3 regions of the Pantoea trifolii genome follow, and region 1 is predicted to be linked to each of the others. Evidence: predicted binding sites of a transcription regulator. Region 1 holds the regulator's gene; each other region holds the start of a gene.

What was found. Region 1 encodes PurR, which represses purine synthesis genes. Its sites were predicted from a motif close to CANGCAAACGTTTGCNTG; they were not measured.
Region 2: a site for PurR is predicted at 1,467-1,484, ahead of tusA (sulfurtransferase TusA). Genes of this name have one in related genera too.
Region 3: a site for PurR is predicted at 6,451-6,468, ahead of NQH49_RS01980 (nucleoside-specific channel-forming protein Tsx). Genes of this name have one in related genera too.

Annotation. Positions count from the first base shown of each region.
Region 1 is NZ_JANIET010000001.1:1,859,961-1,869,707, reverse strand. It holds gene nemA (alkene reductase) at 31-1,128, shown strand; gene gloA (lactoylglutathione lyase) at 1,230-1,637, shown strand; gene rnt (ribonuclease T) at 1,745-2,413, shown strand; gene NQH49_RS08695 (Grx4 family monothiol glutaredoxin) at 2,449-2,784, opposite strand; gene NQH49_RS08690 (C40 family peptidase) at 3,149-3,940, shown strand; gene cydH (cytochrome bd-I oxidase subunit CydH) at 3,997-4,086, opposite strand; gene purR (HTH-type transcriptional repressor PurR) at 4,361-5,386, shown strand; gene punR (DNA-binding transcriptional activator PunR) at 5,383-6,294, opposite strand; gene punC (purine nucleoside transporter PunC) at 6,405-7,607, shown strand; gene cfa (cyclopropane fatty acyl phospholipid synthase) at 7,919-9,067, shown strand; gene NQH49_RS08660 (riboflavin synthase subunit alpha) at 9,117-9,747, opposite strand, start outside.
Region 2 is NZ_JANIET010000001.1:335,207-344,953, forward strand. It holds gene NQH49_RS01460 (DcrB family lipoprotein) at 1-446, opposite strand, end outside; gene NQH49_RS01465 (7-cyano-7-deazaguanine/7-aminomethyl-7-deazaguanine transporter) at 686-1,351, opposite strand; gene tusA (sulfurtransferase TusA) at 1,545-1,790, shown strand; gene NQH49_RS01475 (zinc/cadmium/mercury/lead-transporting ATPase) at 1,787-4,063, opposite strand; gene NQH49_RS01480 (lysoplasmalogenase) at 4,156-4,785, opposite strand; gene NQH49_RS01485 (DUF2500 domain-containing protein) at 4,950-5,306, shown strand; gene NQH49_RS01490 (DUF1145 family protein) at 5,347-5,616, opposite strand; gene rsmD (16S rRNA (guanine(966)-N(2))-methyltransferase) at 5,606-6,202, opposite strand; gene ftsY (signal recognition particle-docking protein FtsY) at 6,435-7,880, shown strand; gene ftsE (cell division ATP-binding protein FtsE) at 7,886-8,554, shown strand; gene ftsX (permease-like cell division protein FtsX) at 8,544-9,527, shown strand.
Region 3 is NZ_JANIET010000001.1:448,601-458,347, forward strand. It holds gene abgT (p-aminobenzoyl-glutamate transporter) at 1-753, opposite strand, end outside; gene NQH49_RS01960 (M20 family metallopeptidase) at 943-2,385, opposite strand; gene NQH49_RS01965 (amidohydrolase) at 2,382-3,695, opposite strand; gene NQH49_RS01970 (LysR family transcriptional regulator) at 3,809-4,711, shown strand; gene yjdN (VOC family metalloprotein YjdN) at 4,790-5,221, shown strand; gene NQH49_RS01980 (nucleoside-specific channel-forming protein Tsx) at 5,345-6,211, opposite strand; gene NQH49_RS01985 (sensor histidine kinase) at 6,547-7,905, opposite strand; gene NQH49_RS01990 (response regulator) at 7,902-8,561, opposite strand; gene NQH49_RS01995 (helix-turn-helix domain-containing protein) at 8,727-9,092, shown strand; gene NQH49_RS02000 (LysR family transcriptional regulator) at 9,169-9,747, shown strand, end outside.

The DNA.
Region 1 (9,747 bases):
TAGACGACCGGTCTTCCTGGAGCAATCAATATGGCGAGTAAGCAGCTATTCTCCCCACTCAAAGTGGGCGCGATTACCGTACCGAACCGCATTTTCATGGCCCCGTTGACGCGTCTGCGCAGCATTGAGCCGGGCGATATCCCGACGCCGCTGATGGCTGAATATTATCAGCAGCGCGCCAGTGCCGGTTTAATCATCACCGAAGCCACCCAGATCTCTTTCCAGGCGAAAGGCTATGCCGGTGCGCCGGGCCTGCACACACAGCAGCAAATTGCCGCGTGGAAAATGATTAACGAAGGCATTCATGCCGCTAACGGTCACAGCGCCGTGCAGCTGTGGCACACCGGCCGCATCTCTCATAACAGCGTGCAGCCAGAAGGCAAAGCACCGGTCGCACCGACCGCGCTGGCGGCGGGTACGCGCACTTCTCTGCGCGCTGCGGATGGTTCGGTCTATCGTGAAGACACTTCAGCACCGCGCGAGCTGTCAGTGGCTGAAATTCAGCAAATCGTCAAAGATTTTGGTCAGGCCGCTGCCAATGCGCGCGAAGCCGACTTCGACCTGCTGGAGTTGCACTCAGCACACGGTTATCTGATGCATCAGTTCCTCGCACCCGGCTCAAACCAGCGTAGCGATGAGTACGGCGGTTCGATTGAGAGACGTGGCCGTTTCGCGCTGGAAGTGGTGGATGCGGCGATTGCTAACTGGTCTGCCGATCGTATCGGTATCCGCGTTTCGCCAATCGGTGCCTTCCAGAATCTGGAAAATGGCCCGGAAGAAGAGAAAGCAGCGTTGTGGTACATCGCCGAGTTGGGCAAGCGCGGCATCGCCTATCTGCACCTTTCTGAGCCAGACTGGGCGGGCGGACAGCCATACAGCGATGCATTCCGTGAGAAAGTGCGTGCGCTGTTCCCAGGCGTGATTATTGGTGCCGGTGCCTACACCGTTGAGAAAGCGGATGATCTGATTGCGCGCGGCCTGATTGACGCAGTGGCGTTTGGCCGCGACTTTATCGCTAACCCGGATCTGGTTGCTCGTTTGCAGCAAGATGCGCCACTCAATCCGCAGCGCCCTGAAAGCTTCTACGGCGGCGGCGCGGAAGGTTACACCGATTATCCCACCCTGTAAGAAAATGGCTGCCGCCTCGGATAGGCGGCAGCGTTGTTTCATCAGTGTGTATACTTAGTTGTCTTGTCATTCACTGATGACGTTTTAAAAAAGAGGATGTTATGCGTTTACTTCACACCATGTTACGCGTTGGCGATTTGCAACGTTCTATCGATTTCTACACCCGCGTGCTCGGCATGCGCGTGCTGCGTCAGAGCGAAAACACCGAGTACAAATACACGCTGGCATTCGTTGGCTACACCGAAGAGAGCGAAGGCGCGGTGATTGAGCTGACTTACAACTGGGGCGTGGATAAATACGATCTCGGCAACGCTTACGGCCATATCGCGCTGGGCGTGGACAACGTGGCTGACACCTGCGAACGCATTCGCAGCGCGGGCGGCAACGTAACGCGTGAAGCGGGCCCGGTAAAAGGCGGTTCTACCATTATTGCCTTTGTTGAAGATCCAGACGGCTACAAGATCGAACTGATTGAAAATAAACATGCCGGTCACGGCTTAGGCAACTAAGGTTGCTGGTCAGCCTGCTAATTGCAGGCTGATTTCCCTCTCCTGCTGCACCCTCCTGCGATTTTTGCCATAATGCGCGCTGCCCTATTTATTGCCATGAGATCCTGATGTCTGAATCGAACGCTTTAAACGCTCTCCACCAACGCTTCCGCGGTTTTTATCCTGTTGTGATCGACGTTGAAACCGCAGGTTTCAATGCACAAACCGATGCACTGCTGGAAATTGCAGCCACAACGCTGAAAATGGATGAAGACGGCTGGTTGCACCGCGATGAAACGCTGCACTTCCATGTGGAACCGTTTGAAGGCGCCATTCTGAATCCTGCTGCGCTGGCGTTTACCGGCATCGATCCCACCAATCCGCTGCGCGGTGCGGTTAGTGAATACGAAGCTCTGCATGCGATTTTTAAAATGGTGCGCAAAGGCACCAAAGATAGCGGCTGCAATCGCGCGATTATCGTGGCGCACAATGCCACTTTCGATCTCAACTTCGTGATGGCGGCCGCAGAGCGCGCCAGCCTGAAGCGCAATCCGTTCCACCCTTTTGCCACCTTTGATACCGCAGCGTTAAGTGGTTTAGTGCTGGGGCAAACCGTGTTGGCGAAAGCCTGCAAAGCGGCGGGAATGGAGTTTGATAGCACACAAGCGCATTCGGCGCTGTATGACACCGAGCAAACCGCGACGCTATTTTGTGAGTTGGTGAACCGCTGGAAACGCCTGGGCGGCTGGCCGCTGGCTTTCAGTGAAGAATCTGCAGACGAGGCGTCTGCCGAGTAAGCAAAGAAAAGGCCGACATTTGTCGGCCTTCTGCATTATTCCGCTTCTTTATACTTCTCAGCGGTCTCTTTCAGCAGTGGCTGAAGTTCGCCGCGCTGGAACATCTCAACGATGATGTCGCAGCCGCCGACCAGTTCGCCATCGACCCACAGCTGCGGGAAAGTTGGCCAGTTAGCGTATTTTGGCATTTCAGCGCGAATATCCGGGTTCTGCAGAATGTCCACGTATGCGAAACGCTCGCCACAGGCAGAAAGCGCCTGCACGGCTTGCGCCGAGAAACCGCAGCTTGGCAGCTTCGGAGAACCTTTCATGTACAGCAGAATCGGGTTTTCTGCGATCTGACGCTGAATTTTTTCAACAGTACTCATTATTGCCTTCCTTAATCTTCTACTTCGTGTTTGTTTATTGTAGCGATTTCGCTCCCGGACTGAAAACGGGATTTTGCGTTTGCACTGGCGAATCGCCATGTTTGTTAAGTTAACGCATGACAAATAACATTTTCATATCATTAATTGGCATTAATAAATTAATAATTAGCAATAGTTTCGCTGCGTTAACCAGCTGAAATCGCTCATTTTTGCTACAGAATCAATCTGGTAACATATTAATGGAAAAAGGCCTTACCTTTTGGAAAAAAAGTGGATTAGAATTGCCTCGGCGCTGGTCACTTGATCAGATTTCTCTCACTTTGCCGCAGTCTGCTTTCATTCAGCCTGCTTAACCTGTAACCGGATTATGCGTCTACTAATTACGCTTTTCATACTGGCTTTCGCCCAACTGTTTTTTAATGTGGCTGCTGCATCTCCGCATGCGCCCGTTAATGCCAGTTCGCTTAAAGCAGAGAAAAAGAGCGCACGTGAAGACGAGCGCCGCAAACGACGCCCGGTGAAAACCACCACCAAAAAATCGCGCCTGACTGCTGTTCAAAAATTCAAACTCAAAAAACAGACCAAAACAGAAACCGCGCTGCACAAGACCACCAGCAAAAAATCCCCGCTGAAACTTTCTGCTAAGAAATACGGTCATCAACGTTTAGCGAAGAAAACACCTGAGATCGCCGTCGATGATGAAGCGTTAGCGCTGACCGGCATCAAAATGAGTAAGGCGCACCGCCAGCGTTATCAAAAGGCGCGTGAAACGGCGATGACCAAATTGATGGGCCAACTCGGCAAACCCTATCAATGGGGCGGTGCTTCGCCACATACCGGTTTCGACTGCAGCGGCTTAGTGTGGTACGCCTATAAAGATCTGGTGAAATTCAAACTGCCACGCACCGCTAATGAGATGTATCACCTGCGCGATGCGGCACCGATTAAACGTGAAATGCTCGAGAAAGGCGATTTGGTGTTCTTCCGCATCAATAATCGCGGCACTGCCGATCATGTGGGCGTGTATCTCGGCAACGGGAAATTCATTCAGTCGCCGCGTACCGGCAAAGATATTCAGATCAGCGCATTGGGTGAGGATTACTGGCAGAAACACTATGTGGGCGCGCGTCGCATGATGACGCCAAAAACTATTCGCTAGTTGTTGCGCAACAATCATAAAAAAGCCGGATGCTGTTCTCAGCTCCGGCTTTTTTGTTAATGCATGATCGCGGTAAAGCTGAAGGCGATAATCATCAACAGTGCGCCAACAGTGGTCATTAGCGCCAGTTTCAGGTCGGTATTCATCACAACTCCTTAGTCACACAATTATTAGGGTTAAAGCGATTTTCGCACAGCAATGGGCAAAAATCTCGTTTTATACGCATCAGCTTGCTAGAATCGCCGCCTTTCGTTGCGCAACAGATTTTGCGCATCCTGTATCAACAGCGTGATGAAGTGATTTCGCCTGCTAAAACACACCGTTTTGCCCGCTTTTTTGGGCTGTAAAAGCATTAGCAGACGCAAACGTTTAACAATATACTTATCAGTAAGTTGCGATAAGCCCAGGAGTACCATTTTCATGGCAACAATTAAAGATGTCGCAAAACGCGCGGGTGTCTCAACCACCACGGTTTCGCATGTCATCAACAAAACGCGTTTCGTTGCGGAAGAGACGCGTAACGCCGTATGGGAAGCGATCAAAGAATTACACTACTCGCCCAGTGCCGTGGCGCGTAGTCTCAAAGTTAATCACACCAAAACCTTGGGTCTGCTGGCGACCTCCAGCGAAGCGCCCTACTTCGCTGAAATTATCGAAGCGGTGGAGAACCGGTGTTTCGAACGCGGCTATACGCTGATTCTCGGCAATGCGCACAACGATCTGCAAAAGCAGCGCGCTTACCTGTCGATGATGGCGCAAAAGCGCGTCGATGGATTGCTGGTGATGTGTTCGGAATATCCAGACGATTTGCTGCAGATGCTGGAAGAGAACCGCAATATCCCCATGGTGGTGATGGATTGGGGCGCGTCACGCGGTGATTTCACCGATACCGTGCAGGACAATGCGTTTCAGGGCGGTTATCTCGCCGGGCGTTATCTGATCGAACGCGGCCATCGCGATATCGGTGCCATTCCAGGCCAGATGGAGCGCAACACCGGCGGCGGACGTCACGCTGGCTTCCTGCAGGCGATGAGCGAAGCGGGCATTACGGTGCGTCCGGAATGGGTGGTTCAGGGCGACTTTGAACCTGAATCGGGCTATCAGGCGATGCAGCAGATTTTAAATCAGAAACAGCGTCCAACCGCGGTGTTCTGCGGTGGCGATATCATGGCGATGGGCGCGATTTGCGCCGCTGATGAGATGGGCTTGCGCGTACCGCAGGATATCTCAGTCATTGGCTACGATAACGTGCGCAACGCGCGCTATTTCACCCCAGCGCTGACCACCGTGCACCAGCCGAAAGCCGAACTGGGTGAAAAAGCGCTGGAAATGCTGCTGGATCGCATCACCAGCAAGCGCGAAGATCCGCAAACAATCGAAGTCCAGCCAACGCTAATTGAACGCCGTTCGGTGGCGTACGGTCCGTTCCGCGACTATCGCCGCTAAGCCGACACTTCGCTGAGCCATTCGTGGTTCAGCGTTTCGGCATCCCCGAGATAAGCCAGTAACCACGCCAGCGCCGGTGACGCGCGCTGTTCTGACCAGCTAACGCAGCACGGGCTGTCCGGAAAAGCCTGCGGCAGCGCCAGTTCAACCAGTTTATGGCTGTCCAGCAGTGGACGCGCCAAATGGCCCGGCACCATTCCGACGCACAATCCTGCCAGCAAACAATCCATCCCGGTTTCCCACTCTGGCACTACCAACCGCCGCTGATTATCCAGCGTCCACGTCATACGGCGCGGCAACGCACGCGAGGTATCTTCCAGCACCAGCGATGGCCACGCCCGCAAGGTTTCATCATCCAGTTCCGTGCTGTTGACCAGCGGATGGTCGGGACTCACCACACAGCGCCAGTTCAGCGCGCCCATATCCTGAAAGGCAAAACGTCCACCCACCGGGATCGCCTGGGTCGCGCCAATCGCCACATCAACCCGGCCATCAGCCAACGCATCCCATACGCCGTTGAACACTTCGTAGCTGATAATCAGCTCCATATCGGGAAAATGGCGATAGAAATCCTTCACTAACTGCCGCGTGCGCTGCGGTTTAACAATGCAGTCAACCGCGATACTTAGCTCCCCACGCCAGCCATTCGCCAGTTGCTGACACTGTCGACGGGTTGCCAGCATTTTTTTGATAACAGATCGCCCTTCGCGTACAAAATGCTCGCCCGCCGGTGTCATCACCACTTCGCGGTGCTGGCGCTCAAACAGCGGCACCGCCAGCCAGCTTTCCAGCTGTCGCACGGTATAGCTGACGGCAGAAGGCACGCGATGCAGCTCCTGCGCGGCCGCACTAAAACTGCCGGTGCGCGCCACCGCATCTACCACTTCAAGCGCATATTCTGACCACATAATTTTGCCTTCAAAAAATTTAACAGCACTATGCAAATATTAGCGTTTCACAAAGCGCGTTGCATCCTTTTACACTCCCCGGCGTTCAACCTGCCCAAAAGAGAATCAACATGTTGTCGTCTAAAGCATTTATGCCTTATCTCGCCGTGCTCAGCATGCTCGGCTTTCTTGCCACGGATATGTATTTACCCGCCTTTGGCGATATGCAGCGTGATTTCGCTAGCGCACCTGGCACCATCAGCGCCAGCCTGAGTCTGTTTCTCGGCGGTTTCGCCTGTGCCCAGGTTTTTTGGGGGCCGCTGTCGGATCGTTACGGGCGTAAACCGATTTTGCTAGCGGGGTTAGCCATCTTCGCCCTTGGTTGTCTGGGGATGCTTTGGGTGACCGATGTGCGCCTGATGCTGGCACTGCGTTTTGTGCAGGCAATTGGTGTCTGTGCGGCTGCCGTAAGCTGGCAGGCGCTGGTGGTGGATCACTATCCAAAAGCCAAAGCCAATAAAGTGTTTGCCACGATTATGCCGCTGGTTGCGCTGTCTCCGGCGCTGGCACCGCTGCTCGGCGCCTGGCTTATCGGCCACTTCCACTGGCGCAGCATCTTTATCACACTAACGCTGGTTGCCGTGGTGCTACTGATGGGTACGCTGCAGTTAACCTCGCCTAAGCGCGAGAAAGTGGCGTCAGGTAAACAACCCGGCTGGTTGACCTTGCTGGGTACTCGCGTTTACAGCGGTAACGTCTTGATCTACTCGGCCTGTTCGGCGAGCTTTTTCGCCTGGCTGACAGGCTCACCTTTCATTCTCGCCGCTGCTGGCCTGACGCCGGGTGATATTGGCCTGAGCTATATTCCGCAGACCATTGCGTTTCTGATTGGTGGCTTTGGCTGCCGCACGCTGTTAAATCGCTATCAGGGCGCGCAACTGCTGCCGTGGTTGCTGGTGCTGTATAGCCTGAGCATCCTGAGTTTGTTTGTCATCGCCCTGATGCCATCAGCGCCGCTGTTTGTGCTGTTGATGCCTTTCTGCGGCATGGCGCTGGCCAATGGCGCGATCTATCCAATTGTGGTTGCCAGAGCATTAGCGCACTTCCCGCACGCCACCGGTAAAGCCGCAGGATTACAGAACTTATTCCAGTTAGGATTGTGCTTTGTAGCCAGCCTGCTGGTCTCCGCCGGCCTTGAACAGGCGCTGTTCAACACCACGTTAGTGATGGTCGCTACTGTGGTACTGGCGTGGGTGGGCTTTGTCTGCCAGCGAACGGTAAACGCACAAAGTGATATTGCCCACACTTCCCGTCCCTGCGAAGATAATCTCTAAGCCAGCGCTTTTCGTTAGCAAACTAACGATAACCCGTTGAATATTGACCCACGTGAGCATATACTCTGTGGGTCAGTAATTCTGTATTAAATCAATAATATAAATGTAATACCTTTAGCGACCCTGTCGCGGGATGGCGTCTGCACATTATCCGGTGCGGCGACCCACTTTTCTGCTCAAATTCATACCTCTGTACTACGTCGTACAACGTCGGATTTCTGGCGCACGGATTTTCCGTGAGTTCTCTCACAGGTCTTGGGAAATTGGCTATTCTTTTTCTCAGGTTCAGATCGGAAGGTGATGGAGAAGCTATGAGTTCATCTGTTATAGAAGAAGTGAGCCTTGAAGAAAACCATTGGTATCGGATCGTCAATGAACTGCTAGAGCGGGCTGATATTGCAGTTAATGGCACTCGTCCCTGGGATATTCAGGTAAAGCATCCAGATTTTTTTAAACGCGTTCTCGAGGAAGGATCGCTCGGATTAGGTGAAAGTTACATGGATGGTTGGTGGGAGTGCGAACAGCTCGATATGTTCTTCCATCGCGTTTTAAAACACCATCTGGATAAACAATTACCTCGGCATTTTAAAGATACGTTGCGCATCGCCGCCGCGCGTCTCACTAATTTGCAATCAAAAAAACGCGCCTGGATTGTGGGTAAAGAGCATTACGACCTTGGTAATGATCTCTTCTCACTGATGCTTGATCCTTACATGCAATATTCCTGCGGCTACTGGAAAGATGCTGATACCCTGGAAAACGCGCAGCAAGCCAAACTGGATATGATTTGCCGCAAGTTGCAACTTGAACCGGGCATGACGCTGCTGGATATAGGTTGTGGCTGGGGCGGATTAGCAGAATATGCCGCACGCCATTATGGCGTCACGGTGCATGGCGTGACTATTTCGGCTGAGCAACAAAAACTCGCGCAACAACGCTGTGAAGGACTGGATGTCACTATATTACTGCAGGACTATCGCGACCTGAATAATCAATATGATCGCATCGTTTCTGTGGGTATGTTTGAACATGTCGGGCCGAAAAACTATGCCACTTATTTTGATGTTGCTGACCGTAACCTCAAACCAGACGGCATATTTTTGCTGCACACCATTGGTGCCCTCACTACAGATATGAATGTCGATCCGTGGATTGATAAATATATCTTCCCGAACGGTTGTTTGCCGTCGGTACGTCAAATCGCTGATGCCAGTGAGCCGCATTTCGTCATGGAAGACTGGCATAACTTTGGCGCAGATTACGATACGACGTTAATGGCGTGGTATGAACGTTTTCAGGCGGCGTGGCCGCAGCTGGCTGAGAAATATGGCGAACGTTTTAAACGGATGTTCGACTATTATCTCAACGCCTGCGCCGGTGCGTTTCGTGCCCGTGATATTCAGCTGTGGCAGGTAGTATTCAGTCGTGGCAAGGATGGCGGTTTACGCGTAGCGCGTTAATCAGCTTTCAAATGAATCAAGGCGCCGCATGGCGCCTTTTTCAACGGTATTATTCTGCGCTAGCAATCTGCGCCAGTGCAGCGGCTTCACGCTGCGCTAATACGCGCTCAACCGTTTCCACAATGGCCTGCGTATGCGGATCAATCTCAATATTGACTTTTTGACCGAACTTCTTCGCGCCTAAAGTGGTGCGCTCCAGCGTTTCCGGGATCAAATGCACACAGAATTTGCTTTTGGTTACGTCGCCAACGGTCAAACTAATACCATCGATACCCACAAAACCTTTGTGCAGAATATATTTGATCTGGGTGGCGTCCTGTAATTTAAACCAGATTTCGCGGTTGTTTTCAGACTGGATGATTTTACAGATTTCCGCCGTGGTCATAATATGGCCAGACATTAAATGACCGCCAATTTCATCACTGAACTTCGCGGCACGCTCAATATTCACCACATCACCCACCTTTAATTCACCCAGGTTGGTAATGCGCAATGTTTCTTTAATCAGATCGAAGCTGACCAAATCGCCGTTAATCTCGGTCACCGTCAGGCAGCAGCCATTGTGTGCCACCGATGCGCCCAGCGCCAGGCCCGGTAACAGATCCTCCGGTAAGCGCACAATATGGGTACGAAACAGATCTTTCTCTTCAATGCCGACAATTTCTGCCGTGCCTTGCACA
Region 2 (9,747 bases), 1.5 Mb from region 1:
AGAATCACCGAAGACCATGAGGTCTGATTGTTGGCAGAAATCACCGTATCCAGCTGTTGTGCCGGCTGGTCTTTCAGCGTTACCGCTTTGTTAGACACCACCTGCAACTGTGGATCGCGACCGCGCTGCTGCTGTTCCAGACGCTGTGCCAGCGCATCAAGCGCTTCGTTGGTGGGATCGCCTGCAATCACGATAATCGCGCGCTGACCGGTTTCGTCGGCATAGACGTGCATGTTGGTGGATTCAGAGCCGAGCTTGCCGCTCTTGTCAGACATGCCCGCCGGCAGAGAGAAGCTCAGTTTGCCGTCCATCAGGTTAACCGTCTGGGCCGACTGGCTGGCGCTCGCACCGTTGCTGTTCGCTGCCGCATCATCTTTCTTCTGGTCACATGCCGCCAGGCCGATAACCAACAGGCCAATACCCACATATTTCACTACGTTACGCATTCTTTTCCCTTTTACATGATTCCAGTCGTTTAGGTTTATAGCCTAAATAATTCAAGCGGCAGAAAGGCGGTAAGCGCGTGAACCCATGAGCTTACATGAGTAAGTGATTGGGTGAACGCGTGCAACCAACGCATCTGCCGTTTGAAGTATGACGGCTATAAAAACGGAATCGGCGGTTAAAAGCAACCGCCGGTATGTCAGGAAATCTTAGCGTGCGGTAGCGTTTCGTCTATGTGCAATTAGCCGAAATTGATCTGCTGCTGCGCGGAACGTTCGGCTAAGCGCTTCAGCATGGCATTCAGCAGTACGCCGTAAGCTGGGAGGAAGAAGATCATGCAGATCAGCACCTTGAAGCTGTAATCCACCAGTGCGATTTCGACCCAGTGCGCCGCCATAAACGGGTCTGGACTCTTGTAGAAGGCGATGAAAAAGAAGGCCAGCGTATCGCTGATATTACCGAGGAACATCGCTGCCGCTGGGGCAATCCACCACTGCGATAAACGGCGCAAACGGTTAAAAACGTGGACGTCGAGAATCTGTCCCAGCGCATAAGCCATAAAGCTGGCGCAGGCGATACGCGCAACAAACAGATTTACCTCTTCCAGTGATGCCCAACCTTGCCATTCGCCCTGATAAAACACGCAGGAAACGATGTAGGAGATCACCAGCGCGGGCATCATCACCGCCAGAATAATGCGACGAGCCAGCGGCGCGCCAAAGATACGCACGGTGAGATCGGTAGCGAGGAAAATAAACGGAAAGCTAAACGCGCCCCATGTGGTGTGGAAGCCGAAGATGGAAACCGGCAGCTGTACCAAATAGTTACTGGAGGTGATCACCAGCAGATGGAAAAGCGATAGCCAAAACAGCGCATGCATGCGCTGACGTGCAGAAAAGTTGATCATTGTAAGCCTTTTTAGTGATGGGGTGAGGGAACCCAGGTTCGTGCGTTGGCACGATGGTAAATAAAAAATCGGCGGCATCTTAACGCGTTGCGCAATTTATGCAATGGTTAATTTTAACGCAATCGTTATCGCCTTGCGTTGGCTCATTCGCGCGCTAGAATGAGCGCCCATCACTAACAACTGACAGAGAATCATGAGCGATCCCTTTTCTGCGCCAGACCATCAGCTTGATGCCCTTGGCCTGCGCTGCCCGGAGCCGGTAATGATGGTGCGTAAAACCGTGCGCAGCATGCAGGCCGGTGAAACCTTGCTGATCATTGCTGACGATCCCGCTACTACGCGCGATATTCCTGGTTTCTGCCGCTTTATGGAGCATGAGTTGCTGGCACAGCAGACCGAAAGCCTGCCGTACCAGTTTCTGATTAAAAAAGGCGCCTAACGCTGACGCAGCAAGCGCAGCGCGTTGGCTGTCACCAGTGCGGTGGCACCGGAATCCGCTAAGACCGCCAGCCACAAACCGGTGAAGCCGAGCAGCGTGGTGACCAGAAAAATCGCCTTCAATCCCAACGCCAGCGCCACGTTTTGACGAATGATGGCGCGCGTGCGCCGTGCCAGCACAAGGGTGCGTGGCAGAATCGCCAGCTGGTTTTGCGTTAATGCCACATCCGCGGCTTCCAGCGCCACATCGGTGCCGCTGCCCATCGCAATGCCAATGGTGGCGGCTTTCATGGCGGGCGCATCGTTAATGCCATCGCCGACCATCGCCAATGCCTGCTGCGCGCCTAACGTCCTCACCGCCTCAACTTTATCAGCGGGCAGCAAACCCGCGCGATAATTGATGTTGAGTTCAGCCGCAATGGCGGCGGCCGCGCGTGGATTGTCGCCGGTGAGCATCACGCTATTCACGCCAAGCTTCTGCAACTCAGCCAGCGCGCGGATCGCTTCGCTGCGCAACTGGTCCTGCAACGCTAACGCGCCCAGCACCTGCTGCTCCTGCAACAGCAGCACCACGGTTTGGCCCTGCGCTTCCAATTCAGCAATCTGCTGTTGCTGTGCGTCGTCGAGATGGCTGACTTCGCGCGGCGTGAGCAGTTGATAGGTTACGCCAGCGATCGCGGCACGAATGCCGCTGCCGGCCAGGGTTTGCTGCTGTGCCGCTTGCGGAATGGTGAGCGCGCGACGCTCGGCTTCGCTGACAATCGCCCGCGCCAGCGGATGGGTGGAACCTTGTTCAACGGCGGCGGCGATACTTAGGAGATTGTCTTCCGCCATCGCGCCAAAAGGCTGGATGTGGTTGATCTGCGGTTTACCGGCGGTCAGCGTGCCGGTTTTATCGAACGCCATCATACTCACGCGACTGAGACGCTCCAGCGCCGCGCCGCCTTTGATCAGCGCGCCCTGACGCGCGGCAGCGGCCAGGCCCGAGGTGATGGCGGCAGGCGTCGAGATCACCAGCGCACACGGGCAACCAATCAGCAGCAGCGTCAACCCTTTATAAATCCACGGCAACCACTCGCCAAAGCCCAGCAGCGGCGGCAGCACCATCACCAGCAGCGCCAGCAGCATAATGGCGGGCGTATAAATGCGGCTGAAGCGATCGATAAAACGCTCAACCGGCGCACGATGGATTTCGGCTTCCTCAATCAGTTGCAGAATGCGGTCAATGGCACTTTGGCCCGGCTGGGAAATGACTTTCAACGTCACCAGACGATCAAGGCTGGTGGCGCCGGCCATGATCTGTTCGCCTGGCTCACGCGCTACCGGCAGCGATTCGCCGGTCAGCGCGCTTTCATCAAAGCTGGCGCTGGCGTGCAACAGTTCGCCATCGGCCGGTAAACGTCCGCCAGCCGCCACTTCAATCACATCGCCGGGTTGTAATACCTCTAAGCGGACGTTTTCCCGCTGCGTGTCGTTGATGCGCGTGGCGGTATCCGGGCGCAGCGCCATCAGCGCGGTGACACCACGGCGTGCACGTGCGGCGGCGTAAGCTTCCAGGCGTTCACCCAGTTGAAACAGCAGCAACACCATCGCGGCTTCGGCATGCGCGCCAATCACCAGTGCGCCAGCGGCGGCGATGGTCATCAGCATCTCAATGCTGAACGGCGAACCGCTGCGCAGCAGTTTCCAGGCACTGCGGGCAATCGGCGCTAAACCAACCAAGGTGGTGGCAATAAACAGGCGATCGCCCCAAAGCGGCGAAAACTGGCTCAGCAGCCAGCTGGCGAGCATTAGTCCGCCAAGCAGCAGCAAACCGGCATTTTCCTGCCAGCGGCTTTCGGGTTGAGGAGGCGATGGGGAATCGCTGGCGCTCAGCGTGAAGCCAGCATTTTTCACCACCTGTTCGATGGTGGCGCGGATATCGTGGTCGGCATCAACCACCAGTTTTTCACTGGCAAAAATCACGCGGGCTTGTTGTACCTGCGGCACGCGTTGCACGGCGGTTTCAATTTTACGCGCGCAGCTGGGGCAATCCATGCCAGCAATCTGCCAGCGGAATTGATGTGAGGTGAGCGCGGGCCTGTCGCTTTCGGCGTCGCTTTCGCCGCCGGGCGATCCGCTGTCGCTGTCACAGCAGCCGCAATCGCTGTCTGGTGTAACGGGCTGCGCCGCGGAAATTTTCATTGTTACGGGTTTTATGCTGCGAATTGAGCACAGCGGCTGCGGCTGACGGTGAGATTTGCCACAGCGGCAAGGGTGAGCATGTTGATGCATATAACCTCCGGAATCAGGGGCGGGCTGATGCCCGCGCCCTAATGCTACACTCTGGAGTGGACTCCAGAGTCAAGCGGAAGGTGAGGTTATCTTCAGTAGAGCCACAGTGAACGCACAATCATGAAGTGACCGGCAAAGTAGCAGGCGGCGACGATGGCGCTATCGGCGCTGAAACGGCGGCGATAATGCGAGATAAACCAGACTATATTGGCTAACAGCAGCAACGCGGCACCCACCAGCAGCGAGAAGCTGAAGTCAGTTGGACGGAAGAAGTAGTTCTCCGCCGCCATCCAGTTCATCACCAGCGTCATGCCGATTAAGGTGCAGATCGGCCAGCGCAGATCTTCCAGCTTGGTCCACAGAATCCCGATAACAATCACACCAATAATCAGGAAGGTGAGAGGAATCGGCCAGAAGAAACTCATGGTCATGTGCGCAGCAAAACTGATGGTGTACAGCAGATGCGACAGGAAGAACGCGCCCAGCGCATAGAGCATCTGCTGACGCGGCAACAGCATTAACGCGTCACCCACCAGCGTGGCGACCAGACCGGCCAGAATCAAATAATCGGTGGTGTTGAAGGTTGGAGCTTGCCACGCCCAGGCAACGAGCAACAGCAAGGTGACAGGTTTAAATAGCCAGCGTTGCCATTGCGGACCGCGGTATGAAGCATCGACGTAGAGCCAGCCGGAAAAAAGTACGGCAAGGAAAGACCAAAGCATTTTTTCTCCCTTTTCTGGACGAAATGTCCGCCAGTTTGATGAATTTTCCCAAAATCACCTTCTCAGTGTAAGTTACCGCCGCCGAATGTGACAATCAGCCGACTCTGGTTGTATGCTTTGTCGTCTTTACCCGTTCCGAATTAACGCAAAGCACGAGATAAATCATGAGCAAACCACCGCTAATCTTTTTCATCGTACTGGCCATTATTGCCGTTTTGGCGACCCGTCAGTTTATTAAACAGCGCCGCGAAACGGCGGTGAACGATGCTTCGCCGGTGCGCTCGCTGAGCGTGAAAGTGAAAACTAAACGCGAATTTCCGTCACCCAATCGCCGTTCACGTCAGCGTGAAGAGATTGTGGCGGAAGAGATGAAGTATGAAGCCTGGTTCCATCCGCTGAACGGTGCCAGCGATATCAAAGTGACGGTGAACGCGAACGAGTATCACCAGATCGATAAGGGCGCGAAGGGCGAGTTGAAGATGAAGGGCACGCGTTTCGTAAGTTTTACCCCGGTCCCGTAGGGTCGCCATTCATGGCGACCTGGTTATAGGCCGCACCAACCTACATCTTCGGATAATGCTTTTTCTGCCACGCCAACAGTTCAAACACGCCAAAGAAGAAGATCTTCGCCTGGGTTACGCCGCTCAGTTTCGGGGCGTCTTTCGATTGGGTCGCGCGCAGCAACACCAGTTGCAGGCCGTGCATAATCACCATAAAGAACAGCGCCACGTGCACGAAATAGCGCAGCGGCGTCGGGAAAGGGTGCACCAGATTGAGCAGTAAAAAGGCCCAGACGCATATCATCAGCAAACGTCCCACATTAAGCCACATCGTGCGTCTCCTGTTGACGTTGATAAAGGCGATAAGCCACCTGACCGGCAATCTTTTCGCGATACAAATCCCAATTCGCAGGTGCTACGGGCGTGCCGTTTTCCACTTCGCTCTCGACATAAATCAGCGCTTCAGCCGCTAACCAGCCATTTTTCTCCAGCAGCGTCAACGTTTCCTGTAACAACCCTTTACGGAACGGCGGATCGACAAACACCACATCAAACGGCTCGCCCGGCTGGCTCAGCCACTGCAGCGTATTGGTTTGCACCACCTTGGCCTGCGAGGCGCGCAGCGTTTGCAGGTTCTGTGACAGCTGTTGCGCCACAGCACGCTCCAGCTCCAACAGCGTGGCTGAAGCCGCATAACGAGACAGCGCTTCCAGCCCTAACGCGCCGCTGCCGGCGAAACAATCGAGGCAGCGCGCTTCCTGAATATCCGGTGCCAGCCAGTTGAACAGGGTTTCACGTACGCGATCGGTGGTGGGGCGCAAACCTGCGCTATCCGGCACCGGTAATTTACGGCCGCGCCACTGACCGCCAATGATGCGGATCTGGCCAGCGCTGCTGCTACGGGGGGCTTTACTCATTTTGCTCACAACTCGTCATAATTTGTTGCGTAGTTTAACGGGCGTAGCGGGCAGAAGAAACGTTAAAAAAGGGTGCTGTGGTGCGCTGGCTGGAAAGTGTTAGACTACTGAGTTGGTATAGTGCGCGTAATTACCTGATTTTTACGCCGCTCACCCGCTTAAAATTGAATATTTTATCCCCTGGGAACAAGCGTGCTACCGGGAATAAGCCATCGAGGAGTAGGGTCACACAATGGCAAAAGAGAAAAAACGCGGCTTTTTTTCCTGGTTAGGCTTTGGCAAAGAAGAAGAGACGCAACAACCTGCTGAAGAGCAGCAGCAAACCACCGAGGTGGTCGCTGAGCCTGCCGTTGAAGAGAGTGCGCTCGATCGTGCCGAAGCGCAGGCTGTCGAAACCGTCGCCGTCACCGAACAGGTGGCGGAACAGCAGCAGGTTGAAGCGGAACTGATTGAAGCGCCGGTTATCGAGCCGCAGGAACCTGAACCGGTTACCGCCATCGTTGAAGACGTGCTGCCGGAAGAGATAACGCAGCCGGATGTGGCACCAATCGAAGAAGAGCCGCAGCGGGAAGAGCTGGCGCTTGATGAGCCAGAACGGGATGAAGAAGCGCCTTTAACCGATGAAGAACTGGAAGCGCTGGCGTTAGCGGAAACCTATGCGGAAGATGCCGAGCTAGCCGAAGCTACGCAGGATACCGTGAGCGATCTGCCGCTGGCCGCTGCGCCGATAATTGCGCAGGAGCAGGAACGTCCTACCAAAGAGGGCTTTTTCGCCCGTCTGAAACGCAGCCTGGTCAAAACCCGTGAAAACCTCGGTTCGGGCTTTATCAGCCTGTTCCGTGGTAAGAAAATTGATGATGATTTGTTTGAAGAGCTGGAAGAGCAGCTGCTGATTGCCGACGTTGGCGTTGAAACCACGCGCCGCATCATCACCAATCTGACACAACAGGCCAACCGCAAGCAGCTGCGCGATGCGGAAGCGCTGTATGGCCTGCTGAAAGCTGAAATGTCCGGTATTTTGGAAAAAGTGGATCAGCCGCTGGAAGTGGGTGGCAAAACGCCCTTCGTCATCCTGATGGTGGGCGTCAACGGCGTGGGTAAAACCACCACCATCGGTAAGCTGGCGCGTCAGTATCAGGCGCAGGGCAAATCGGTGATGCTGGCAGCGGGTGATACCTTCCGTGCCGCCGCCGTTGAGCAGCTGCAGGTTTGGGGCCAGCGCAACAACATTCCTGTGGTGGCGCAGCACACCGGCGCCGATTCTGCCTCGGTGATTTTTGACGCCATTCAGGCCGCCAAGTCGCGCAATGTGGATGTACTGATCGCCGATACCGCCGGTCGCCTGCAAAACAAATCGCACCTGATGGAAGAGCTGAAGAAAATTACCCGCGTGATGAAGAAGCTGGATGAAGATGCGCCGCATGAAGTGATGCTGACGCTCGACGCCAGCACCGGGCAAAACGCCATCAGCCAGGCCAAACTGTTCCATGAAGCGGTGGGCCTGACCGGCATCACCCTGACGAAACTGGATGGCACCGCCAAAGGCGGCGTGATCTTCTCGGTTGCCGATCAGTTCGGCATTCCGATTCGTTATATCGGTGTTGGGGAAGGCATCGAGGATTTACGGCCGTTTAAGGCCGCAGACTTTATTGAGGCACTGTTTGCCCGAGAGGAATGATTGGGATGATTCGCTTTGAAGAGGTCAGTAAAGCTTACCTGGGAGGACGTCAGGCGCTGCAGGGAGTGGATTTCCATCTGCGTCCCGGCGAAATGGCGTTCCTGACCGGCCATTCCGGTGCGGGGAAAAGTACCTTACTGAAGCTGATTTGTGGCATTGAGCGCCCGAGCGCCGGGCAGATCTGGTTTAGCGGCCACGATATTTCGCGTCTGCGTCACAGCGAAGTGCCTTTCCTGCGACGTCAGATCGGCATGATTTTCCAGGATCACCATTTGTTGATGGATCGTTCGGTCTACGACAACGTGGCGATCCCGCTGATTATTTCCGGTGCCAGCGGCGAAGATATTCGTCGGCGCGTGTCGGCCGCGCTGGATAAAGTCGGCCTGCTCGACAAAGCGAAAAGCTATCCGATTCAGCTCTCTGGCGGTGAACAACAGCGTGTCGGCATTGCCCGCGCGGTGGTGAACAAGCCTGCGGTGCTGCTGGCGGATGAACCTACCGGTAACCTCGACAACGCGCTGTCGGAAGACATCCTGCGCCTGTTTGAAGAGTTCAACCGCGTTGGCGTCACGGTATTAATGGCAACGCACGATGTCGGGCTGATTGCACGCCGGAATTATCGCGTGATGACGCTCAATCAGGGACGTCTGCACGGAGGCCACGATGGTCAATAAACGCAACAAGCGCGCACCTGCGCCGAAAGCGAAGCAGCCCTCTAAAAGCAAGGCGCTGAAAGGCGGCTGGCAGGAGCAGTGGCGCTATGCGCTGCGCGGCACGCTGTCGGATATGTGGCGTCAGCCGCTGGCAACGCTGCTGACGGTGATGGTGATTGCCATTTCCCTGACGCTGCCAAGCGTGTGCTACATGGTGTGGAAGAACGTCAGCCAGGCGGCGACGCAGTGGTATCCCGCGCCACAGTTAACGGTGTATCTGGATAAAGCGTTGGATGACACTGCGGCGGAGAACGTTACTGCACAGCTCAAGCAGCTCGACGGCGTGGATAACGTCAATTACCTGACTCGCGAAGAAGCACTGAATGAGTTCCGTAACTGGTCTGGTTTTGGTGGTTCGATGGACATGCTGGAGCAGAATCCGCTGCCGGCGGTGGCCATCATCACGCCGAAACTCAATTTCCAGAATTCGGACACCATGGCGAATCTGCGCGATCGCGTCGCGAAAGTGCAGGGCGTTGATGAAGTGCGCATGGATGACAGCTGGTTCGCGCGTTTAGCGGCCTTAACCGGGCTGGTGGGGCAGATTGCCTCAATGATTGGCCTGCTGATGGTGGTCGCGGTGTTCCTGGTGATCGGCAACAGCGTGCGGCTCAGCATCTTTGCGCGGCGCGATACCATTAACGTGCAGAAGTTGATTGGTGCCACCGACGGCTTTATCCTGCGTCCCTTCCTGTACGGCGGTGCGCTGTTAGGATTTGGTGGCGCGGTTCTCTCGCTGCTGCTCTCCGAAGTGCTGGTGTTGCGCCTGCAATCGGTGGTGGCGCAAGTGGCAACAGTATTCGGTACCACCTTTGTGCTGGAAGGTTTTTCCTGGGATGAAGGGCTGCTGTTATTGTTGATCGCCGCCATCATCGGCTGGATTGCTGCCTGGCTAGCAACGGTACAACATTTACGCCGTTTTACGCCGCAGTAACCAAAAGCAACGTTTTTTGATATACTCTTCCTCTGCTGCCGACGACCTGGGAGCAGAGGAATCCTCCTATTTTCCCCGCCGTCATCTGTGTGTAAAATATTCACTGCTATAATTGAACTTGTGGATAACTTTGTCGTCCAAGTAGCACAGATTGCTTCTGGTTTTCTCGTGACGTTGACATAATGTAGCGTCTGCGCAAAATACCGTGCGGCAAGTCCAT
Region 3 (9,747 bases), 1.4 Mb from region 1:
CGGCGGCAGGCGATCGTTGTTGCCGCCGTTCCACGCGGGCAGGCGCGGCTCGACAAACTTGTCGGTCAGTAGCGCACCGGCGATGGTCAGCACAATCACCGAGCTGGCCATAAAGTACCAGTTGTCGATCACGCTAACGTGGACGGTATCGCTCACCGCTTTGGCGGCTTCGCTACTGATGCCGGACAGCAGCACATCGGTGGTGACAATCAGCAGGTTGGCGGTAAAACCGGACGCCACGCCGGCAATCGCCGCCATCAATCCCGCCACCGGATGGCGTCCCACCGCGAGGAAGATCAGCGCGCCGAGCGGCGGCATCACCACCAGCGCGGCATCGGACGAAATGTGGCTGAAGAAGGCGATAAACAGCACCATGTAGCTGGCGTAGCGACGACTCACACGCGACGCCATTTTTACCATCAGTGATTGCAGCAGGCCGACTTTTTCCGCCAGGCCCGCACCAATCACCAGCGCCAGAATCGATCCCAACGGCGTAAAGCCGCTGAAGTTTTTGATGATGTTGGGCAGGATCCACTGAATCCCGGCGACGCTTAGCAGGTTGTTTACCCGCACCAGTTCGCCGTTGGCCGGATTTTTCACCGCCACGTCGAGGCTGCTGAGTATGGCGGTGGCCACCATCAGCACCACGATCAAATAGACGAACAGTAAGAATGGATTCGGCACTTTGTTGCCGACGCGTTCAATCCAGCTAAACAGCTTTCCGGGGCTGCGGTTCTCCGTGGTCACTTCCATTGCAGGTCCTCATCTCGTCTTGTTATGTTTGCATGCCCGTTGGGGGCTATATTTTTGTATTTTTTTTGGTATTTCAGTGGTCGCCATGAATGGCGATATGTTTCGTGCGTTCATGGTGATGGTCGCCATGAATGGCGACCCTACGTCGTAGGGTGCGCATTTATGCGCACCGTGTTACGAATCGCACGATTACTTCAACTTCGACGGTGTGACATCCGCTGGAATCGGGCAGACGTAAGGCTGCTCGCGGCGCACGCGCTGGAACTCATCGCGGCAGCGCGCCAGCGCCTCGTCATCCTGCAACAAGGTCAGCGCGGTGGCGGCCATCACTTTGGCGGCCAGACACATGCCTTTGTGCGCAATGGACGTGCGGCCCTGCGCCACCAGCTGCCAGGTGTGCAGCGGCGTGCCGAAGGCGAAGCAGGGCGCAAAACACTGCGCGGTGGGCGTCACCCAACTCACATCGCCGACGTCGGTTGAACCGTAAAGGATCTCGCGCGTCACCGCATAAGGCGCCACTTCATCCATCAAAATCTTGTCGCCGAGCGCTTCACTCCAGGCAACGCCCGCTTCACCGCCGGTGCGCGCTGCATTGAGACGCGCGTTGCGCAGATTGTCTTTGCTTAGCGTGGATCGCATCTCGGCGGCAAACGCCTGTTCCGCTTCACTGTAATCAGGCAAACCAAACTGATGCAAATAGCGCTCCATCACGCTTTCCAACGCGCGATTCGGCACGTAATTGGAGCAGGCTTTATCAAAGCGCACCGTCATCTGCGTGTCTGTCATCAGGGCCGCGCCTTTAGCGATGTTGATGACGCGCTGATAGATATCCTGCGCCTGATCGAGCTGCGGCGCGCGAATCAGATACAGCACTTCGGCGTCGGCTTGCACCACATTGGGGGAGACGCCGCCGGCATTGGTCACTGCGTAGTGCAGACGCGCTTCCTGCACGATGTGCTCGCGCAGGAAGTTGGCGCCGGTGTTCATCAGCGTCACCGCATCCAGCGCGCTGCGTCCTAAGTGCGGTGAGTTGGCCGCGTGCGCCGCCACGCCTTTGAAGCGGAAGGCGGCCTGAATATTGGCCAGCGTGCTGAGGTTGAACATGCCGCTGAAACCTTCGGGATGCCAGGTCACGGCCGCATCAACATCGTCGAACAAGCCTTCGCGCACCATAAAGGTTTTGCCGGAACCGCCTTCTTCACCCGGACAGCCGTAGAAGCGCAGCGTGCCGCGCTGGCCGTGCTCGGCCCACCAGGCTTTGATGGCGAAAGCGGCAGCCAAACCGGCGGTGCCGAGCAGATTGTGGCCGCAGCCGTGGCCGTTGCCGTTTTCCACCAGCGGCTGCGGCATGGCGCAACCTGATTGCTGACTCAAACCCGCCAGCGCATCGAACTCGCCGAGAATGGCGATCACCGGTTTGCCGCTGCCAATGCTGGCGATAAACGCGGTGTCGATGTTGCCGACGCCGCGCTTAACGCGAAATCCTTCCTGCTCCAGCGCATCGGCCAGCAACGCGGAAGACTTTGTCTCTTCAAAGCGGGTTTCCGGTACGTCCCAGATGGCATCGCTGAGGGCGGTAAAACGCGGCTGGTTTTGGTTGATGTAGTGATCGATAAATTCGCTGTGGCTCATCGCTGGCCTCCAAACTGCGCTTGATTGAGGGCCAGCGTCGCCAGCGTCTGTACGGCGGTCGCCATGATCGCTTCGTCGAAATCGAACTTCGCGTTGTGATGGCCTGCCGCCAGATCGCAACCGAAAATCACGTAGGAGGATTGGCCGCCGCGCTGCTGCACGCGCTCCAGCATGTAAGTGGCATCTTCCGAGCCCGCCGCCTGCTGTTTCGTATCGACCACTGAGGTAAAAATGCCCAGCGTTTCGGCCTGCTGGTGGATGAACGCCACCCACGGCGGGCTCGGCGTGCAGCTGCGCGCGCCGCCCATCAGCTTGACCTCATATTCGACGCCGTACATCGCCGCCGCACCGGCAATCACGCGCAGCGCCTGCTGATAGATATCGTCGTTAACCTGATTGCTGACGCCGCGCGTTTCCACCTTCATCAGCGCGCAGTCGGGCACCACGTTGCGTCCGGTTCCGGCTTGCAATACGCCGACGTTAACGCGCGCCACGCCGCCGCTGTGCTGCGGCAGATTGTGCAGCGCCAGCGTAGCCTGCGCCGCGGCCAGCAGGGCGTTGCGACCCTCTTCCGGTTTGCCACCGGCGTGCGCGCCGACGCCGGTAAAATTGACGTCGAGTTTGGTGGTGGCGAGGAAGCTGTCGCTGCCACAGACGATTTCTCCAGCGGGCACGCCAGTACCAAGATGGATGGCGGTGAACAGATCGACATCATCCACCACACCGGCCGCGACCATCGCTTTCGCCCCGCGCACGCCTTCTTCGGCGGGCTGGAAAATGAGTTTGATGGTGCCGCTCAGCTGCGCTTTCATCTCCATCAACACGCCCGCCAGCGCCAGGCCGATGGTGGTGTGGCCGTCGTGGCCGCAGGCGTGCATCATGCCGGGATTGCAGGAGGCAAAGCCTTCGCGCGTTGGCAGATGATCGGCGGCGCGGCTTTCGTTCTGATCGAGCGCATCCATATCCACGCGGAAACCCATTACCGGGCCAGGACGACCGGTTTCCAGCGTGGCGACCACGCCACAAAATCCGCCGGAGAAGTGCTTAATCCACTGCGGCAGCGCGCCTTGCTCCAGCGCGCGCGCTTCCTGCTGCACCAGCACCTCAGCAGAGGGCAATCCCATGCGCGAGTCGGCATCGATCACCTCGCGGCCCAGCTTGAGTTGATAACCAAGACGATGCAGCTCTTCAGCCACCAACGTGGCGGTGCGGAACTCCAGCCAGCCCGATTCGGCAAAGTGGTGCAGATCGCGTCGCCAGGCCTGCATCTGCGGGATGCGCGCGTTGACGAGGTCAGAAAGGGTTTTCATCGGCATTTCCTTTGTGTTGGTTTTTTATGCATTCATCCGAATCTACACATTGGTTTTGCCGCGCATAAGATGCGAATATCTTGCTACTGATAAACAACGGTTATCATCAAACCATGTCTGCCAATCTCAAACTTCATCAGCTGCGCGCGTTTGTTGACGTGGCGCGTCAGGGCAGCATCCGTGCCGCCAGCCGCTTGTCCGGGCTTTCACAGCCTGCGCTGACCAAAGCGATTCAGGAGCTGGAGCTGGCGCTGGGCGCGCGCCTGTTCGAGCGGCGACAGCAGGGCGTTACGCTGACCGATATCGGTGATAACTTTTTTAAGCATGCCAGCCTGATACTGGAAGAGTTGCGGGTGGCGCAGGAAGATATTCAGCAGCGGCTGGGATTAGCCGGCGGGCGCGTCAACATCGGCGTGGGCGGCAGTATTGCGCGCACCGTTATGCCGCAGGTGATCAATCAATTTCATCGCGAGTATCCGCTGGTTAAGGTGCGAATTGTTGAAGGTCAGCTGGTTTCGATGGTGCATGAACTGCGCCAGGGCGAACTGGATTTCACCATCAATACCTACGATAAAAATCATCTCGATCAGGAATTGGTGTTTGAACGGCTGATGGAGCGTGATTATCAGGTGGTGATGCGCAAAGGGCATCCGATGGCGCACGCGCGCACGCTGGCCGAGCTGCAACACTGCGACTGGACCATGCCGACGCCGCAGGGCAGCTATTATCGGCTGCTGCACGATCTGTTTGGCGAGCGCGGCATGGCACCGAAAATCGTCGTCACCTGCGAGACCTTTATGGCCTGCACCAGCCTGGTGGCGCAGAGCGATTTCGTCAGCATTATTTCGCGCGATGTGATTGAAGACCCGACGCACGGCGGCCAGCTGATCTCCCTCGAGCTCGACGAACCCTTACCGAAAGCCACTTTCTACCTTATCCAGCGCAAAGACACCGCGCTGACACCGATGAGCGCCTACATGGCGCAGCTGTTTCGGCGCTACTGTCAGCAAAGGTAAGAGTGCGGCCTGGCTCGCAACGGTATAAATAATGCGCACTACACTTGCAGGGGACGTTCCCTTTATGGAGTACAGACCATGCAAGTTACCCCGTATGTGTTTTACAGCGGTCGCTGCGAAGAGGCGATTGCCTTCTACCTCGACGCCACCGACGGCGAGCTGCTGTTCAAGATGACTTATGGCGATATGCCGGATGAAACGCCGGTGGAGGACGAAGGTTGTATCTCGGGCGTGAGCTTTTCGCCGGAGCAGATTATGCATGCCCATCTGCGCATCGGGCAGGGCGAATTGATGATGAGCGATGGCGCACCGCAGGCGGCGTATGGCGGTTTTGCCGTGAGTTTATCCACGCCGGATGAGGCGCAAGGCAAGCGTTGGTTTGAGGCGTTGTCCGCGGGCGGTGAAGTGACGAAAAGCTGGGCACCGACGTTCTGGGCCAATGGCTTTGGCATGTTGACCGATAAGTTCGGCGTACCGTGGATGGTGAATGCGTATAAGCCGCAGATTTGAGTATAGGGTGCGCGCTAGCCCTCACCCAGCCCTCTCCCGCAAGCGGGAGAGAGAGTAGGTAGGGGCACGATCTGTTCCCTCTCCCACTTGTGGGAGAGGGTTAGGGTGAGGGAAACCAACAACTTAGAAGTTGTAACCCACCACCAAATAGTAACCCCAGCCAGTCGATTTCACTTCAAACGGACCGTTACCGAAGTTCACCTCCTGGCCATCAGCCCACTGGCCGCCGTTGTGGAAATAACGCGCCACGGTTGAAACATGCCAGTGATCGTAGTTCAGCGACAGAATGTGGCTCGATGCAATCGAGTTGCTGGTGCGTGAACGATCGGACTTATCACGCAGATCGGAACCCCAGTCGAAGTTGGTGAAGCCGATGTAGCTCAGCTTGCCGCCCCACAGGTCGGTAATCGGTACAAAGTATTTCACCTTGAAGCGATAACCATCCCAGCTGTTCTCGTTCGCCGCACCGTAGTTTTCCCACTGGTATTTCGCGTAAACGTTCAGCGACAGGCCGATATCGCTGTGCGTATCAATGTCAGTGCCGAGACCCATGTACCAGGTGTTCTGACGGCTATCGCTGTTGCGACCCATGTCATAGATGTAGTTGTTGGCGAAGTACCACTCTTTAAACGGACCAAAAGAGAGGTCGGTGCCTGTCAGCTTATCGATGGAGAAACGTGGCTCAATTTCCATGAACATCGGCGAACCGTGGTCGAACACGCCGTTGGCGTTGCTGTTACCCACGCCAAAGAAGTTGGTCAGATCGAGATAGCCGTAGAAATCGAACCAATCCTTTTTAGCAAAGGCTTCGTATTCCAGATACACGTCGTTGTTGAACTGGGGTCCAAAACGGGTGTGGTAGCTGCCCACCACGTTCACGCTCTGATGCCACCAGTCAGAAACGTACTGCGGATCGCTGTCTGCCGCTTGTGCCGCACCAGTCCAGCTGCTGGCCAATAAGGCCCCTGCTATCAACGCTTTATATTTCATTATTGTTAACCACATGCTTTTGATCGCCGGGCCGTCGCCGCGATCGGGTGAAATTGATCCCAGGGGATGGGCAGTGAGTTGTCGTATCCGGTCTGTGTCGCCAGATTTTCAAGCTTGCGTAATGTGCCTGTAACAGAGGCATAGAAAATAGATTTTGGTCACGTTTGTCAAAAAGTGTTGCAGTTTGATTCACTGGAAATGTGATGGTTATCACATAACGGCCGTGAGGCGAACGGAACCCCGCAACCGTTTACGTGTCGCGTTCGTCGGGAAAAAGGGGTTGAGAGAATGGTGCGATAAATTGCAAGGTCGCCATGAATGGCAACCCTACGGGGTTATGGGAGGGTAACGCGCACCTGCAGGCCAGCAATCTGGCCCTGTTGATCGTGGCGGTTCGACAGCGCAACTTGCATCTGATGCTTTTGCGCAACGCTGCGCACAATCGATAAGCCCAGTCCGCTGCCTTGCGCCTGCACGTCCGGCGAACGGGTGAAGCGGTCAAAGGCGCGTTCGATAAAGGATTCCGCCATGCCGGGCCCGTTATCGACAATATCCACCACGGTGTGATTACCGACGCGATGCAGCAGCACATCGACCAGGCTGCCTTCCGGCGTGTGCAGCATCGCATTGCCGATCAGGTTATCGAACAGGCTACGCAGATCGGAGCGGCTGGCGTGCAGGCGATAATGCGTGGTGCCGTTAAAGCCGATATCAATGCCGCGCTTATCTGCCACCACCATCAACTGCTCAATGCTCTCTTTCAGCAGGTCGTCCAGCTCGATGCTTTCCACCGTGGCGACCACCGATTGATCTTCCTGACGCGAGATATTCAGCAGCTGCGTCACCAGATGGCGCGTGCGCGTTACACCCGCTTCCAGCTGATCGAACTGGCGGCTGGCTTCTCCGGGTTGAATATGTTGCCGCAGATTCTCCAGCTGCAAGGTCACTGCGGTGACCGGCGTACGCAGCTCATGCGCCGCATCTTCGAGGAACTGACGCTGCGATGACCAGGCCGCGCGCAGTCTATCCAGCAAGGCGTTGTAAGCTGCCACCAGCGGCAGCACTTCATCCGGCAAGCCATCAGGTGAAACGCTATGCGGATGCAGGGTTTCCTGGGCTGCGATATGGCGCGACGCCACGCGTAAATCGCGCGTTATCGCCCGCACCACCAGCCATATCACGATCAGTGAGAGCGGCATCATCAGTACCAACGGAATGATGGCGGAGAGCGCTCGCTTGACCATGATACTTTTCATGTAGCCGATATTATGCAGCACCTGAATATTGCCGATTTCACTGCCCAGCTCGCCGGGCCGCGTGTAAACACGCCATTCGCAGTCGTCGCCACAGTCACCGACTTTCAAATCGGTCCAGCCTTTTTTCAGCTGCAATGGCGCATGCAGGCCCGGCCACGAGCTGGCGCGCAGATGGTTGCTTTCGTCCCACAGCTGAACGATATAGGTGCTTTTGAGTTTCTCTTCATGCATCACCATCGGCATCAGCGCCGGCATGCGTTGGCTGCTGGCCCAGGCATCGGCGATCTTGGCGAGCTGATCGTCCTTCATGGTGCCCATCATGTCGCCGTAGCAGTGATAGAAATACCAGGTGACGCCGCCAATCATCGCCAGATGCAGAATCACCAGCGTGGCGAGCAGTTTGTTACGCAGCGAGCGCATAAAGGTGAAAGGTTTCATATTGCCGGTACCCGCCAGCCAAGTCCGCGTACGTTGCGGATCACTTCGTTATCCAGTTTGCGACGCATACCGTGAATCAGTACATCCACCGCGTTGCTGCTGACCTCTTCGCCCCAGCCGTAAATGCGGTTTTCTAACTGTTCGCGTGAAAGGATGGCGCCGGGCCGCTCCAGCAAGGCGTAGAGCAGGGCATATTCGCGTGCGGTGAGCTGTTCGCGCTGGCCTTTATACAACACTTCGCGCGTCATGATGTCGATCTGCACGTCGCCGCTGCCGAGCAGAGAATCTGCCGCACCGTGACGACGGCGGGTAATGGCGCGCATACGTGCCAGCACCTCTTGCAGATCAAAGGGTTTCAGCAAATAGTCATCCGCGCCGCTGTCCAATCCCTGAATGCGCTGCTGCACGGTATCACGGGCGGTGAGCACCAGCACCGGCGTCATGTCGCCGCGTGTGCGCGCTCGTCGCAGCACCTGCAAGCCATCTTCACGCGGCAAGCCAAGATCCAGCAACACGCAGGTATAGCCGCCTTCGGCCCAGGCATTGCTGGCATAGACGCCGTCGCGTACCCAATCCACTGACCAACCTGCCGCTTCCAGCGCTTGCTGCAGATTCGCGCCAATCATTTCGTCATCTTCTACCAGCAGCACACGCATGATGCCCTCCAACTTAACTGAACGCAGTGTAGCGACAGATAATTAGGCCAGAATTATACCCGTTTTCCCCCTTGCTAATTCTGCGCTAATTTTCTGCTAATTAAGGGATAAATTTAACGCGCTATTGTGGCGGCACTGGACACATTGCCAACGCAGGAGAATCCCATGAATCAGCGCGAATTTATCCGTAGTTTGCTGGACTGGATAGAGAATAACTTAGGGCACGATCTTCATCTGGATGAAGTAGCACGCCGCTCGGGATACTCCCGCTGGCATCTGCAACGTCTGTTCCGTCAGCACACCGGTTTTTCGCTGGCCGAATACATTCGCCAGCGCCGCTTAACCGAATCGGCATTGACGCTGATTAACAGCGATGAGGCGATTTTGCAGGTGGCGATGAGTTACGGCTTCGATACGCAGCAGGCTTATACTCGCACCTTCAAAAACTACTTCATGGTTACGCCAGGCCAGCTGCGTCGCCAGCGTCGCGTCGAGCCGGATCGTTTATTGTTCCCATTAGCCGTCGCGTAGGGTCGCCATTTATGGCGACCAGGATCGGGGAATTTGTTATAAGCTGCTGTTCTCACTCTCTTAACTGCCAGAGAACATGGACAACAGCGACAATCTCTCCGCCATGATGCTGTTTGCACGCGTAGTGGAACGGCAAAGCTTTAGCGAAGCCGCACGCACCTTAGGCGTTTCCAAATCCCACGTCAGCCGCGAAGTGGCGCGACTGGAAGTGCGGCTCGGCATCAAACTGCTGCAGCGCACCACGCGCAAAGTGGTGCTGACGGAGCTCGGCCAGGCTTACTATCCGTTCTGCGTGCGCATGCTGGAAGAGATGCATCGCGCCGACGCCTTTGTGCAGCAGGTGCATCAACTGCCCGCAGGCAACGTGCGCTTGCAGGCGCCGGTCACCTACGGCTGCCAATGCGTGGTGCCCACGCTGAATGACTTTATCCGCCGCCATATTCACATCAACGTTGATCTCGAACTCACCACTAGCGATGACCCGCAACCCAGCGCCGACGTGGCGATTGTCATCCGCGCACGTGCGCCCGATGCCGCTAACTATCGTGAACTCGCCAGCATTGATTGGGGCTTGTACGCTACGCCGGATTATCTGGCGGCGCATGCGGACATCGATCATCCTGACCGCCTGACGCGCCACGACTTACTGCTGTTT